DNA from 4 places in the Yersinia sp. 2541 StPb PI genome. Region 4 is predicted to be linked to each of the others. Evidence: predicted binding sites of a transcription regulator. Region 4 holds the regulator's gene; each other region holds the start of a gene.

Region 1 (3,739 bases), 1.0 Mb from region 4:
TTTAGCTCATCACGCAGCCACTGGATAGATGCGCCGCCAATAAATACCGCGCCTTCCAGTGCATAGTTAACTTCACCTCGTGGGCCGCAGGCAATAGTAGTCAGCAGGCCATGAGTAGACTGAACGGCTTCTGTACCGGTATTCATCAACAAGAAACAGCCGGTTCCGTAGGTATTTTTAGCCATGCCGGGTTGTACACAAAGCTGACCGAACAAGGCCGCTTGCTGGTCACCCGCGATCCCTGCGATTGGAATACGGGTCCCGCCTTTACCACCAATGTTGGTCTGGCCGTAAACTTCTGAGGATGGACGGACTTCAGGCAGCATAGCGCGCGGAATATTCAGCGCTTTCAGCATACGGTCATCCCACTCTTTGGTACGGATATTAAACATCATGGTACGTGATGCGTTTGTGTAATCCGTAACGTGTACGCGGCCTTGGGTCATGTTCCATACCAGCCAGGTATCCACCGTACCAAACAGTAACTCACCGCGTTCAGCGCGCTCACGGGCACCCTCGACGTTATCAAGGATCCATTTCACTTTGGTGCCGGAGAAGTAAGGGTCGACCACCAGGCCGGTGTTGTAACGGATGTACTCTTCCAGCCCTTCTTTTTTCAGTTTTTCGCAGATATCAGCAGTACGACGGCATTGCCAAACAATGGCGTTATACACTGGTTTCCCAGTTACTTTATCCCAAACAATGGTGGTTTCACGTTGGTTGGTAATACCGATACCGGCGATTTCGTCAGAACTGATACCGGCTTTTGCCAGTACTTCAACCAGTGTTGAGCTTTGCGTCGCCCAGATTTCCATCGGGTCATGTTCAACCCAACCGGCTTTAGGGTAAATTTGAGTGAATTCGCGCTGAGAAACACTCACGATATTGGCATCATGATCCAGCACCACGGCTCTGGAGCTGGTGGTTCCCTGATCAAGCGCGACAATGTATTTCTTTTGAGTAGTATTTTCAGTTGTCATAGTTAGCCTACTTTTAAGTTGCCGTAAATCTATTGGGTAGTATCTATTATTTATGCTTTACGTTCTGTGGTCGTTACCGTGGTTTCTTCATCATCAACCACGCACACATCGCATGGTAAATGGCGGCCAATCAGGGCGCGATAACCGAAAGCACCGAGTAAAGCACCGACGATAGGCCCGAAAATAGGGACCAGGAAGTAAGGAATATCGCGCCCGCCAGTGAAGGCAATTTCGCCCCAACCTGCCAGATAAGCGAATACCTTTGGACCAAAGTCACGTGCTGGATTCAATGCAAACCCAGTCAATGGACCCATAGATGCACCGATAACGGCAATCAAGATACCAATCAGTAGAGGAGCCAGTGGGCCGCGTGGAATACCGTTACCATCATCGGTCAGTGCCAGAATCAGACACATCAGAATGGCAGTAATCACTGTTTCAACCAGGAAGGCCTGGAACACAGAAATATGTGGATTTGGATAAGTTGAGAAGATTCCGGCTAGATTCAGGCTCTCGGCGCTACCGCGAACCACTTGGTGCGTTTGTTCGAAATCGACAAACAGGTTGTAATAGAGGCCATACACTAACGCGGCAGCGCAAAATGCGCCGGCAACCTGCGCCACAATGTAAGGGAGAACTTTACGGCGATCGAAACAAGCGAATAACCACAATGCAATGGTTACGGCCGGATTAAGATGTGCACCTGAGATTGCTGCTGTCAAATAGATGGCCATGGCAACACCCAGGCCCCAAATGATACTGATTTCCCACTGCCCAAAACTGGCTCCAGCCAACTTCAATGCAGCAACGCAGCCTACACCAAAAAAGATCAGCAGACCGGTACCGAGAAACTCCGCAATACACTGGCCCTTCAACGTCGAACTAGCGGTTTGGCTCATAGTAGATGTCCTACAGACAGAGATTTATAGGGTATTTCTTATTTTTGCCCTTCGAACCGCGAAGGGAGTGATGTAAATTTATCGTTAACGAGCACAAACGAGAAATAGCGAAATCAAAATGTGTGTGGTGTGTCATAAAAATGAGCGATTTCGCGTTATTCACGGCTGTTAAGGGACTTTGAAAGTGTGATCAGACCAGTGGTTTCGCTATCAGTTGTTAAAGGCATGTATAATTTTACAGGATGGGTCATAGCGGTTTTTCGGTTTTTGCTGATAGTTACTGACACGAAATTGCTACAGAGTGTGGTTTGTACCGGTATGGCGCTAGACAGGGGGGGGCTGGCTACATACAATCGGTTTATCAAGAGCATCGTTTTTATCAAGCTGCGTTGCCTCTGCAAAGGAACGCGTTAGAACATAGCGCTTGTTACACCTAGTTCGATGGATATATAGCGCGATAAGTATTCACAGCAGTTTCATCTGCCGAGTGTCAGCTCAGTAGATACGGTGACTTAGTTAATACGGCGACGTCGGCTAAGAATGATGACTGCGACCAAAAGATGTACGCCTTGCTACCATAAGGGGACCGAAGAATGTCATTTGAAGTATTTGAGAAATTGGAAGTTAAAGTTCAGCAGGCGATTGATACCATCACTTTGCTACAGATGGAAATTGAAGAGCTGAAAGAGAAGAATAACACCCTGTCCCAAGAAGTTCAGGATGCTGCTGGTGGCCGTGAAGCCTTAGTGCGCGAAAATGAGCAACTAAAACAAGAGCAGCATGTTTGGCAGGATCGTCTGCGGGCACTGTTGGGAAAGATGGAAGAAGTCTAAGTGCTAGCTGGCTTAACGCAACCGTAATCGGTTGTTGAAGGCGGCTTGTCACGTAGCTACTGCAAATACGAAGTAGCAAAAAGGGCGATATCAATATCGCCCTTTCTTATGAAAATCAGAGGGATATTATTCAATATCCAGTGGTTCTTCTGACAAGATGATCCCAGTGTTATCTGCGTACAAGTGGTCACCAGAGAAGAATGTTACACCGCCAAAGTTCACACGGATGTCGCTCTCACCAATGCCTTCATCTGCCGCACCTACCGGAATTGCAGCCATTGCCTGAATACCGATATCTAACTCCGCCAGATCGTCTACCTGACGCACAGCACCGTAAACCACAATGCCTTCCCACTCGTTTTTCAATGCTAATTCAGCTAACTCAGCATCGATTAATGCACGGCGCACTGAGCCACCGCCATCGACGACCAGAACACGGCCCAGACCATTTTCTTCAAGCAGGTCGAACAACAAGCCGTTATCTTCGAAACATTTTACAGTAGTAATCTTGCCACCAAATGAAGTGCGCCCCCCAAAATTGGAGAACAGTGGTTCTACCACATTTACCTCTTCATGATAGGTATCACAGAGTTCGGAAGTATCATATTTCATAGGATTAACGTCTGGTTGCGGCTGGGAGATTAAGTATATCCCTTTCTGGCTGCTGTTGGCAAAATCATCAATTGTTAAATTTATCCGGGCTGGCCTTTATGGGGTGTGGCCCGGAGAAGGTTTGAAGAACAAATCGCTGGGATTAACTGAATACCAGACCGACAGCAAACAGAACGTTGGTCAGTAATGCGGCTTTAACCATATGCTCAAGCATTGGGCGCATACCCGCAGCAGTAGGCTCACGCAGTACAAACAGCGCATGTTTGACCAGTAACGGAACGGCTAGAATAAAGATCCAGCCGGCCCAGCTATGCAAATTCTGAAGTGTGAATATTGCCAGGCACAAAATTGCTGCCGCGATTAATATGGCATGATAATAACGTGCGACCACCGGCCCCAAACGCACTGCCAACGT
Region 2 (3,739 bases), 1.4 Mb from region 4:
CGGTAATTTTACTTGCTGAGTTTTAGTAGATGATGACGAAGCAGAGGGTAGATATGCGCTTTCTGTTATTACCCTGGAGGACGCTGCTTTATTATAACCTGTTGTTTTATCGGGGCTAAGGGTGCTGTCAGTGCCAAATTCCAGTGGCATCAGGCTACCGGTTGCGCTAGAACGAAAACCTACCATCTGATGGCCTGATAACTGGTCCAACCGGAGTGGAGTACCCTGTCGTTGTAAATATTGCGGTGCAGCACAGGTGACTTGTGGCAACAACGCCACTCGGCGGGCGACCATATCGCTGTCTTGTAAATTACCTACACGTAGCACCCCGTCAATACCTTCTCGAATAAGGTCGACCAAGCGGTCACCTTCACTGATAAATAACTCAATGTCAGGATATTGAGCAATAAAATCAGGTAATTGTGGCAAGACGAAATGGCGGGCTAACGTGCCCTGTACATCAATTCGTAACAAACCTCGTGGCTTGGCATTGGCAAAGGCCATTTCAGCATCTTCAATATCAGCAATAATACGCAGACAGCGCTGGTAGTAAGCTCCACCATCCAGAGTAGGGCTAACATGTCGGGTAGTTCGCTGCAATAAGCGCACATTTAAACGCTTTTCGAGCTGTTTAATGGCATCTGTCACTGTAGATCGCGGTAGATTTAAATCTTGGGCGGTTTGGGTAAAACTGCGTTGTTCCACTACCCTGATAAATACCCGCATTGCATCAATTCGGTCCACGTGATTGTTCGCTTTATTCGGATAGTGTTAACGAATAATAGATGATTATCCGAAACGATAAAAGTGGCATTCTCTGTTTGCGGGCGGTTAAACATAGCATGCTCCACTTGCTGGATAGCAATCAATGCATCGTCACAAACGATAAAATACACATCGAGGAGAAAATCATGGTGAATACAACCGGGCAGGTTGCCATTGTAACCGGAGCATCACGGGGTATTGGCGCAGCAATTGCTGAGCGTTTGGCTCAGGAGGGGTATACCGTTCTGATCAATTATGCCCGGAGTGACATTGAGGCGGAAACACTGGTGCGCAAAATTCAACAAGCGGGCGGAAATGCAGTAAGTGCGAAGGGGGATATCAGTGATGCTGCAGCGGTTGCACAGTTATTTTCTCAAGCAGAAGCTGCGTTTGGCGGGGTTGATGTCTTGGTCAACAATGCTGGAATTCTATCTCTCAGTGCCATTGCAGACAGTGATGATGAACACTTTGACCGTCAGATCGCCATTAACCTGAAAGGGAGCTTTAACGGGATGCGTGAAGCGGCAAAGCGTTTGAAAGATGGCGGCCGCATCGTAAACTTTTCAACCAGTGTTGTCGGGCTGAAACTGGAAAAATACGGTGTTTATGCTGCAACCAAAGCGGCGGTTGAAACCATGACAGCTATTCTGGCGAAAGAGTTGCGGGGGCGTAATATCACCGTTAATGCTGTGGCTCCTGGGCCGACGGCAACCTCGCTCTTCCTTGATGGTAAATCACCCGAATTAATTGAAAAAATGGCGAAAATGGCGCCACTAGAAAGATTAGGAACGCCAGAGGATATTGCAGCAGCCGTGGCTTTTCTGGTTGGAAAAGACGGTGGCTGGATTAATGGGCAAGTTTTACGCGCCAACGGTGGCCTGATTTAGCCTGTGGTGAACGCGTGGAAAGGTCAGGGGAGCCTGCATTGTCAGAGATAACAATTAATCGCGACTGTCATAAAAGCGTCATTCGCTTGTTCTAGTATCCGTTGTAACCAATCAATACAAATTGTATTACTGTTTTACAACAAGGAATTATACCGATGCAGAACCGCGTATCCACTTTGTCCGGCATAGCGTTATCCAGTCTGATACTCACCAGTTCATTGTTTACACCGAATGCTGTTGCTTCCGCCACTGGCTTATATGACCGTAGCGCCAAGGGAGATGTCACTCAATTTGGCGGGGCACGACGTTTGACCGGTGATCAGACACAGGCTCTTCGTGATTCGCTTTCCAATAAAACCGTAAAGAATGTCATTTTACTGATTGGCGATGGTATGGGCGATTCAGAAATCACCTCAGCACGTAACTATGCTATGGGGGCCGGTGGTTTCTTTAAAGGAATTGATGCGTTACCACTGACAGGGCAATACACGCACTACTCATTAGATAAGAAAACGCAAAAACCGGATTACGTGACTGACTCAGCTGCCTCCGCAACAGCTTGGTCCTCAGGTGTAAAAACGTATAACGGCGCGCTGGGTGTTGATGTGTTCGGAAAAGATCACGTCACCTTGTTGGAGTTAGCGAAGAAAGCCGGTAAAGCAACTGGTAACGTTTCAACTGCTGAACTGCAAGATGCCACTCCTGCGGCACAGTTTGCTCACGTAACTGGGCGAAAATGCTATGGCCCGGAGGAAACAAGCGAGAAGTGCAGTAGCAATGCGCTGGAAAAGGGTGGGCGCGGTTCAATTACTGAGCAGATGATTGCCGGGCGCGCGGATGTCACATTGGGTGGTGGCGCTAAATCATTCAGCCAAGTCGCTAAAGCCGGTGAATGGAAAGATAAATCTCTGCGTGAACAAGCCTTGGCTCGAGGTTATGTTATTGTCGAAAATCTTGACGATCTGAATGCAATAAAGCAGGCAGACCAACAAAAACCGCTATTAGGGTTATTTAGCCCAGGTAACATGCCAGTACGTTGGCAGGGGCCGAAAGCGTCTTATCATGGCAATTTAGATAAGCCGCCGGTAGTTTGTGAAAACAATGCCGAGCGTACTAAAGATATTCCAACCTTGGCAGTGATGACTGAAAAAGCAATTGACCTGCTGAAACATAACGAAAAAGGATTCTTCTTACAGGTTGAAGGGGCATCCATTGATAAACAAGACCATGCGGCGAATCCTTGTGGTCAGTTCGGTGAAACTGTCGATTTGGATGAAGCAGTACAAAAAGCACTGGAGTTTGCGCGTGCAGAAGGTAATACCTTGGTTATTGTGACGGCAGATCACGCGCATTCCAGTCAAATTATTGAAGCAGATGCAAAAGCTCCTGGCTTAACACAAGCGTTAACCACGAAAGATGGCGCAGTTATGGCGATAAGCTATGGCAACTCTGAAGATGATTCTCAAGGGCACACGGGTACCCAATTGCGCATAGCAGCTTACGGACCACATGCGGCAAATGTGGTTGGTCTAACAGACCAAACCGACCTGTTCTTTACCATGCGTGATGCTATGGCGATTAAATAAGTCACGATACACCTGTTACAGCACAATTCGCTGAATAATCCCGGTGCAATAATGGCCGGGATTTTTAGTTTCTGTTAGCTACGATTATATCCATCCTCTAAATATCACTGATTTACATTATCATTTCTTACCAATTGTTATAATAATAACATTTTAATTCATGCCAAACTCCTGTCTTTCGCGTGCTGTGTACTTCAATTGCTGCGATCTTTGTCACACACATAACATTTGTCAGCTGATAATGTTATTGCAATAACATTGCGTGGTAAAAATTAGAATAAAGGGGTTAACAATGGATATTGCAGTAATTGGTTCCAACATGGTTGATCTGATCACTTATATTGATGAAATGCCGCAAGTCGGGGAAACATTGGAGGCACCGAATTTTGAAATTGGGTGCGGCGGTAAAGGGGCCAATCAGGCGGTTGCCGCTGCCAAGTTAGGTGCCAATGTGATGATGATCACTCGGGTTGGTGATGATCTATTTGCGGAAAATACCAT
Region 3 (3,739 bases), 400 kb from region 4:
TGAGATTATCTGTGTTCCGCTAATAGGCTTATTTTACAGCAGGCAATACAGTATGTTTCGCCTGAAACCCTTTGCCGATACAGTTGAGGCGATATGAAAGAATCTGAGGTACTGGCCGAAGTCAGTAATGAAAACCAGACATTGGTTGCTGTGGTGCAACAGGATAATCGGGTAGTTTACTTCTATATTTATCCGCAGGAGGCATTTGAAGAGCGTTTTCCCGTGCGTGCCTGCTGGGTGAGAAATCTGGTTGCTGCGCCACCATCGGCTGATAATACCGCCCTTGAACAAGGGTTGGCCCCACGATTAGCCGCAGAGTTCTGCCGTAATGTGGCGGGCGAGGCGGAGCTGGATGCGCAGTATATTACGATAGTCTGGTCTGAAAGTGACGACGGTGCGGCATTGTGGTATCAGGGACAACTGTTGGCAATTATTCCTGGCTGGAGCCTCTATATTGATCACTCAATTTGCTATTCCGCCAGTTGTATTAAAGATAATCCACTGACATTACCTCTGGGGTCAGCTTCAACCAATACACAATATGCCAATGCGCAACATACTCGTCAATTTTGGCGGGCCTGGCAACAGGAAGAGGGAAATCCGTGGCCTGCATTACAAGCTGAATATATTCAATATTATGAGCAGCACTTCGGTCCATCGGTAAAATATTATGCCATCGATCAGGGGACGTGGCCGCCAATGGCCATCTCCCAACATGAGAAAGAGGGAATATATTACTTTCTGACCGTGGGGGTCAGTATTCGTCCTCAGCCATGGGTTGAAATATTATTTAATGATGATGCAGCTAAATACCGGCGCTTGGAGATGGCGATTGCAATTGATAGCCAATATGTCAACGAAGACAACGCTATTCACATGGCCAGTGCGCTGGCAGGATTTGCCCACGTTCCCTGGAGTAAAATAACCTGGCTTGGCGAAGGGCATACACTGGAGTCGGCTGTCGCCCCTAAGGGTTATGAAGGCTATATTTTATCATCAGCGTTATATGCTGATGCAGACAATCTTACTCTACCTCTTCAACAAGGTGATCCGGTTAATATGTATTGGGTCAGCCCTGTGTTTACAAGCGAACGAGAGTTTGCGCATAGTGTGCCAAATGGTGGATATGATTTATTGAAAAAGCTACAACAGCAGGGAATTAATCATGTTTTCACCCCGCGACAGCCGGTTATTTGATTTATATTTAACTTGGCTGGTCTGATTTGCAGATTTTGTTAATCGGGTCTTAACTTAATGATGTTAGCTGTTTTAAGACTGTCAGGTTAAGCCCGTTATGTTTACCTGAGACCTATGTTTAAGATTGAACGCAAAGCTGAAAGGCGGATCAACAACAGTGGGTAGTCAAATCAGTTATCAGCAAATATTAATTTTATGGAGGTGTTTATGGGCATACTATCTTGGATTATTTTTGGTCTTATCGCCGGTGTTTTGGCTAAATGGATTATGCCCGGAGAGGATGGCGGTGGCTTTATTATGACCGTAATCCTTGGCGTGGTCGGTGCCCTGGTGGGGGGCTATATTAGTGTCTTCTTTGGTATGGGCAAAGTTGATGGGTTTAATTTTGGCAGCTTTGTCGTGGCGGTTATCGGTTCACTGGTTGTGCTGTTCGTCTACCGTAAATTAAGAAGTTAGATACTCATCAATATCCTGTAATTGAGTAAAGTATAAGAAAGGTGGCTATTTTTTGTCACCTTTCTCTCATAAAACTTTCATCAAGATGCAATAGAATTATCCGTTAATAGCTCATGACGACAGGCAATCTGAGAGACATGTTATGGGCCAGGCATTACGTAAATTCACTGTGGCTGACTATCCGGCTGCGGTGCAAGAACCGCGTAAGAAGGTACTTGCCGTTAAGGGATTAGTTAAAGCGTACCAATCACAACACCGTGTGCTGGATGATATTAATTTTGAACTCCATGCAGGTGAGTTTGTTGCAATTATTGGCCGCTCCGGTGCCGGAAAATCAACATTGTTACATGTTTTAAATGGCACTATTCCCAGCAGTGCGGGTGAAATTATTAATTACCATGACAATGGCGATACGCAAAATATTGCAGCACTAACAACCAAGCAGATGCGTAAATGGCGCGCAAAATGCGGCATGATCTTCCAAGATTTCTGTTTGGTCCCCCGTCTTGATGTTATTACTAATGTTTTGTTAGGCCGCCTGAGTTACACCTCCACGTTTAAATCATTTTTCAAAATATTTGCTGATGAAGATCGGGCTAGAGCAATTGAGTTATTACAATGGCTTAATATGTTACCCCATGCGTTGCAGCGTGCAGAGAATCTCTCTGGCGGCCAAATGCAACGGGTGGCCATTTGCCGCGCCATGATGCAAAACCCCAAAATATTATTGGCTGATGAACCTGTCGCTTCTTTAGATCCAAAAAACACAACCCGCATTATGAATACATTACAGAAAATAAGTGAAAACGATATTGCTGTAATTGTGAACTTACACTCTGTTGATTTGGTGAAAGACTATTGCACCCGAGTGATTGGTATTGCCCACGGGCGGATTGTCTTTGATGGGCATCCTTCACTGTTAAATGATTCTATTATTCAAGATATTTACAGCGATGAATCCACTGAACTTTTGCATTAATCCCCACTTATCCCTTTATCAGAATAGGTTATTTTAATGAAAAAAGTACTTTGTCTTACCTCATTAGTGGCAAGTTTTATGGTATTTAATGCTACAGCAGCGGATGCACCAAAAGAAATTAATCTGGGTATTCTTGGTGGGCAGAATGCGACACAACAAATTGGCGATAATATGTGTGTCAAAGAGTTTTTAGATAAAGAGTTAAATGTAAAAACAAACTTGCATAATGCATCAGACTATTCTGGCGTAATACAAGGCCTATTAGGTGGGAAGATTGACTTGGTATTAAGTATGTCTCCTTCCTCTTTTGCCTCTGTTTATATTAAAGATCCTAAAGCCGTTGATATTGTAGGTATTGCTATCGATGATACTGACAAATCACGCGGTTATCACTCTGTGGTTGTGGTGAAAGCGGATAGCCCTTATCAGAAAATTGAAGATTTGAAAGGTAAAGCGTTCGGTTTTGCTGACCCAGATTCAACCTCTGGTTTTTTAATCCCTAATCAAAGTTTTAAACAGAAATTTGGTGGAACACCGGATAATAAATATAACGACTTCTTCTCTAGCGTGACATTCTCTGGTGGTCATGAACAAGATATTCTGGGTGTCATTAACGGGCAATTCGCCGGTGCTGTCACCTGGGCTTCCATGATCGGTGACTATAACACCGGTTATACCAGTGGTGCATTTACGCGCATGATTCGTATGGATCACCCGGATTTAATGAAACAGATCCGTATCATCTGGCAGTCGCCACTGATCCCCAACGGCCCGATTCTTGTCCGCAGTGCATTACCGTCTGAATTTAAAGCGCAATTAGTCGCTGCGGTTAAAAAACTGGATAAAGAGGATCACGGTTGTTTCATTAAAGCGATGGGTGGCAAACAGCATATTGGTGAAACATCCCTCAGCGAGTATCAAACTATCATTGATATGAAGCGTGAATTAACCAAAGGTGATCGTTAATTCGGTCCGGCGGATAAAACGAAATAGCTCTGGCTTGCCGGAGCTATTGCTTTTAGGTGGTAGCTTATTTTGAATACTGATTTTAACCACTACTACCAGCAGATTCGCGGTAAACAAAAACGTGAAACGTTGATTTGGTCA
Region 4 (3,739 bases):
CGCATAGCGCCAACTCAACTTTAGGGGCTTGCAGATTGCCTTCCGGGCTGTTTTTTGCCCGCCGCTGGCTCCAGAATGCACGATAGCAGATGCCTTTTACTTCAAACTCAACTTCGGCTAGTGACTCCGCTGTGTGGCGTGTCATTAGCTCATTTTGGCTGGGCGTGACAGTCAAACGTGGTGTTTGGTGGTATAGCGCAAGGCATATGGCATCCAGCAGTGTGGTTTTGCCTGCGCCTGTCGGGCCAGTGATAGCGAATAAACCGTTGCTGGCAAAAGGTTCGGCGGTGAAATCTATCTTCCACTCCCCTTGCAGAGAATTAATGTTTTTTAGACGTAAGCTTAAAATCCTCATGCAGGCTGCTCCTGTGCGGCATCTTTATCTTGCGTGATGTCATCAACCACCTGATTGAACATTTGACGCATCCGCTGTTGGCGCGGCTCGGCTAAGTCTGGCTCCAGCGCCAGCCTGCGTTCAAACACATCGGTAACACTCAGCTCATTGAGTGTCTCTTTTTCCTGCCGCTCGATACTGTTGTTACGTTGTTCTTTACTGCGACGTAACAATACAATTTCAACCGGTAGCTCTGTGGTCAGAGCCTGAATACGGCGTTGGATATCAGTAAGATAGTCTTGGGTGGCAACTTCTATATCTAGCCATACGGGTAAGCCTTGATGCTCAGAGAATTGAGCCAGTTGCTGCTCTATTTGCGCTAAATCCCCTTTAATTAATTGCATTGGCTGAAATTGTGGGATGAAGAGAGGGGTAACTGATGCCAGTGCCTGTTGGTGGAATTCCACCAGATAGACGCTCTTCTCCTTGCTCAATTCATCAAAACTGAGAGCAATGGGGGAGCCGCTATAACGGATATGTTCAGTTTTAGCCACTTGCTGGGCGCGATGAATATGGCCTAAAGCAATGTAATCTGCTGGTGGAAATGCCTGCGCGGGGAAAGCATCCAATGTACCAATATAGATATCGCGAACCGAGTCTGTCGTGGTGACGCCAACGGTAGTCAGGTGCCCGGTGGCAATAATGGGCAGTAGCAAACCCAGTTCGGTACGCAATTCAACCGCCCGCTGATACAGTGCCTGGTAGTGGCCCGCGATCGCTTCTTGTAAAGCCAGTTGTTTTTGCCCTCCAGATTCACCCGCCTGACTGGTGACTAAGTCCCTTGGCCGTAAAAACGGGATCGCACACAGCAGAGCCGCAGGTTGATGTTGGCGGTCTTTTAGAATAATGATTTGTTGATCGAGATTGCTGTTGGCGCACGAAATAACGGTGGTATTGAGATAAGAGAGCAAACCCCGTGATTCATTCAGTGTTGACACAGAATCGTGATTACCCCCCAATACCACTAACTGACAGCCAGTGGGTTGGAGCTCAACCACGAAACGGTTATATAGCTCACGGGCGTAACTGGGCGGGGAGCCAGTATCAAAGATATCACCTGCTACAATTAGCGCATCTACCTGATTTTCTTCGATCTGATTAATGAGCCAGTGCAGAAATGCCTGATGCTCAGCAGCGCGGCTTTTAGTGAAGAAATGCTGGCCTAAATGCCAATCAGAGGTATGAATAATGCGCATAAATCTCCCGCACGGCAGGTTATCAGTCAAAGATAATGGCGCTGATTATAAACGCTGCCCGCCGGATGTCGCGGCTAAAAAAAGGCTAGGAGGAAAATCTCCGAGACGTCTCGCAAACTTGACTGCTGTGTTTTGCAATTATCATGAAATTTATCACTATGCTTATTGCTAGTAGAAGCGTGATGTTTTTCATAAAAATGTCACAAAACTGACGCATAATGGCTCCCGAAATCAAATAGTGACCACTAACATACTGGCAGGGTTGATGATGGCAAGACGCATACTTGTGGTGGAAGATGAAGCGCCAATCCGTGAGATGGTGTGCTTTGTGTTGGAACAGAATGGTTACCAACCATTAGAAGCCGAAGATTATGACAGCGCAGTAACTCGTCTGTCGGAGCCTTTCCCTGATTTAGTGTTGTTGGACTGGATGTTACCTGGCGGCTCGGGTATTCAGTTCATTAAACATATGAAACGTGAAGCGTTGACCAGAGATATTCCGGTGATGATGCTGACGGCCCGTGGCGAAGAAGAGGATAGGGTGCGCGGTTTGGAAGTGGGCGCAGATGACTATATTACCAAGCCGTTTTCGCCGAAGGAGCTGGTTGCGCGTATTAAAGCAGTGATGCGCCGAATATCGCCGATGGCTGTTGAGGAAGTTATTGAAATGCAAGGGCTAAGCCTTGATCCTTCCTCACATCGGGTTATGGCCAATGAGCAAGCGCTGGATATGGGGCCGACCGAGTTTAAGTTATTGCACTTCTTTATGACCCACCCGGAGCGCGTTTACAGCCGTGAACAGTTGCTTAATTATGTTTGGGGCACTAACGTTTATGTAGAAGATCGTACGGTTGACGTGCATATTCGTCGGCTACGCAAGGCGCTTGAAATTGATGGTCATGACAGAATGGTACAAACTGTCCGGGGAACTGGATACCGTTTCTCAACGCGCTACTGAGTTTTCAGTGCCGGAGAATTCGTTGTGTTAGAACGCTTATCATGGAAAACGCTGGCTCTCGAGCTGGCTCTTTTTTGTCTGCCTGCATTACTCCTGGGTGCCTTCATCGGCTATCTTCCGTGGCTATTGCTGATTTCAGCTGTCGCGGCGCTGGTTTGGAATTTCTATAATCAACTTAAGTTATCTCACTGGTTGTGGTTAGACCGTAGCATGACACCACCTGCTGGTCGCTGGAGCTGGGAGCCTTTATTTTACGGCTTGTACCAAATGCAGTTGCGAAATCGTCGGCGTCGGCGCGAACTGGCTTTGCTTATCAAACGTTTCCGCAGTGGTGCCGAATCATTGCCTGACGCGGTAGTTATTACCACAATTGATGGCAATATCTTCTGGTGTAACGGTTTAGCTCAGCAGTTGTTAGGGTTTCGTTGGCCGGAGGATAACGGCCAACATATCCTTAATTTATTGCGCTACCCAGAATTCAGCCAATATCTGCAACAACAAGAGTTCTCCCGCCCGTTGACTCTGCAACTGAACAATGGTTATTACGTCGAATTTCGTGTGATGCCTTATTCAGAAGGGCAATTATTGATGGTTGCCCGTGATGTTACTCAGATGCGGCAGTTGGAAGGTGCAAGGCGTAATTTCTTTGCCAACGTCAGTCATGAATTGCGTACGCCACTGACGGTGTTGCAAGGTTATCTGGAAATGATGAATGACCAAGAGCTGGTTGGGCCATTACGGGATAAAGCACTGGGGACCATGCAAGAGCAGACTAAGCGAATGGATGGATTGGTAAAACAGCTCTTGACGCTATCACGAATTGAAGCGGCACCTAATGTGGATATGAATGAGCGGGTGGATATTCCGTTGATGCTGAAAGTGTTACAGCATGAAGTTCAGGCTCTCAGTAACGGACGACATGAGATTACCTTCCGGGTTAACGACCAATTAAAAGTGTTTGGTAACGAAGACCAACTGCGCAGTGCGGTATCAAATCTGGTTTATAACGCCGTCAATCACACGCCTGTTGGTACCCAAATTGAGGTGTGTTGGCAGCAAACGCCACAAGGTGCACAATTTCAGGTCAGCGATAATGGGCCGGGAATCGGTCCTGAACATGTTCCACGGCTAACGGAGCGGTTCTATCGGGTGGATAAAGCCCGATCACGGCAAACGGGGGGCAGTGGATTA

What was found. Region 4 encodes PhoB, which activates phosphate uptake and scavenging genes when phosphate is short. Its sites were predicted from a motif close to CTGTCATAAAACTGNCNNAT; they were not measured.
Positions count from the first base shown of each region.
Region 1: a site for PhoB is predicted at 2,009-2,028, ahead of V1953_RS20710 (MIP/aquaporin family protein). Genes of this name have one in related genera too.
Region 2: a site for PhoB is predicted at 1,717-1,736, ahead of phoA (alkaline phosphatase). Genes of this name have one in related genera too.
Region 3: a site for PhoB is predicted at 1,717-1,736, ahead of phnC (phosphonate ABC transporter ATP-binding protein). Genes of this name have one in related genera too.

Region 1 is NZ_JAZGQB010000001.1:4,614,727-4,618,465, reverse strand. Features, by position in the region: gene glpK (glycerol kinase GlpK) at 1-980, opposite strand, end outside; gene V1953_RS20710 (MIP/aquaporin family protein) at 1,031-1,879, opposite strand; gene zapB (septal ring assembly protein ZapB) at 2,473-2,712, shown strand; gene rraA (ribonuclease E activity regulator RraA) at 2,839-3,324, opposite strand; gene V1953_RS20695 (1,4-dihydroxy-2-naphthoate polyprenyltransferase) at 3,467-3,739, opposite strand, start outside.
Region 2 is NZ_JAZGQB010000001.1:2,221,470-2,225,208, forward strand. Features, by position in the region: gene V1953_RS09885 (LysR family transcriptional regulator) at 1-744, opposite strand, end outside; gene V1953_RS09890 (SDR family oxidoreductase) at 912-1,652, shown strand; gene phoA (alkaline phosphatase) at 1,808-3,238, shown strand; gene rbsK (ribokinase) at 3,531-3,739, shown strand, end outside.
Region 3 is NZ_JAZGQB010000001.1:3,186,945-3,190,683, reverse strand. Features, by position in the region: gene V1953_RS14385 (suppressor of fused domain protein) at 94-1,197, shown strand; gene V1953_RS14380 (GlsB/YeaQ/YmgE family stress response membrane protein) at 1,405-1,653, shown strand; gene phnC (phosphonate ABC transporter ATP-binding protein) at 1,796-2,632, shown strand; gene phnD (phosphonate ABC transporter substrate-binding protein) at 2,669-3,598, shown strand; gene phnE (phosphonate ABC transporter, permease protein PhnE) at 3,668-3,739, shown strand, end outside.
Region 4 is NZ_JAZGQB010000001.1:3,582,665-3,586,403, reverse strand. Features, by position in the region: gene V1953_RS16195 (AAA family ATPase) at 1-355, opposite strand, end outside; gene sbcD (exonuclease subunit SbcD) at 352-1,590, opposite strand; gene phoB (phosphate response regulator transcription factor PhoB) at 1,859-2,548, shown strand; gene phoR (phosphate regulon sensor histidine kinase PhoR) at 2,573-3,739, shown strand, end outside.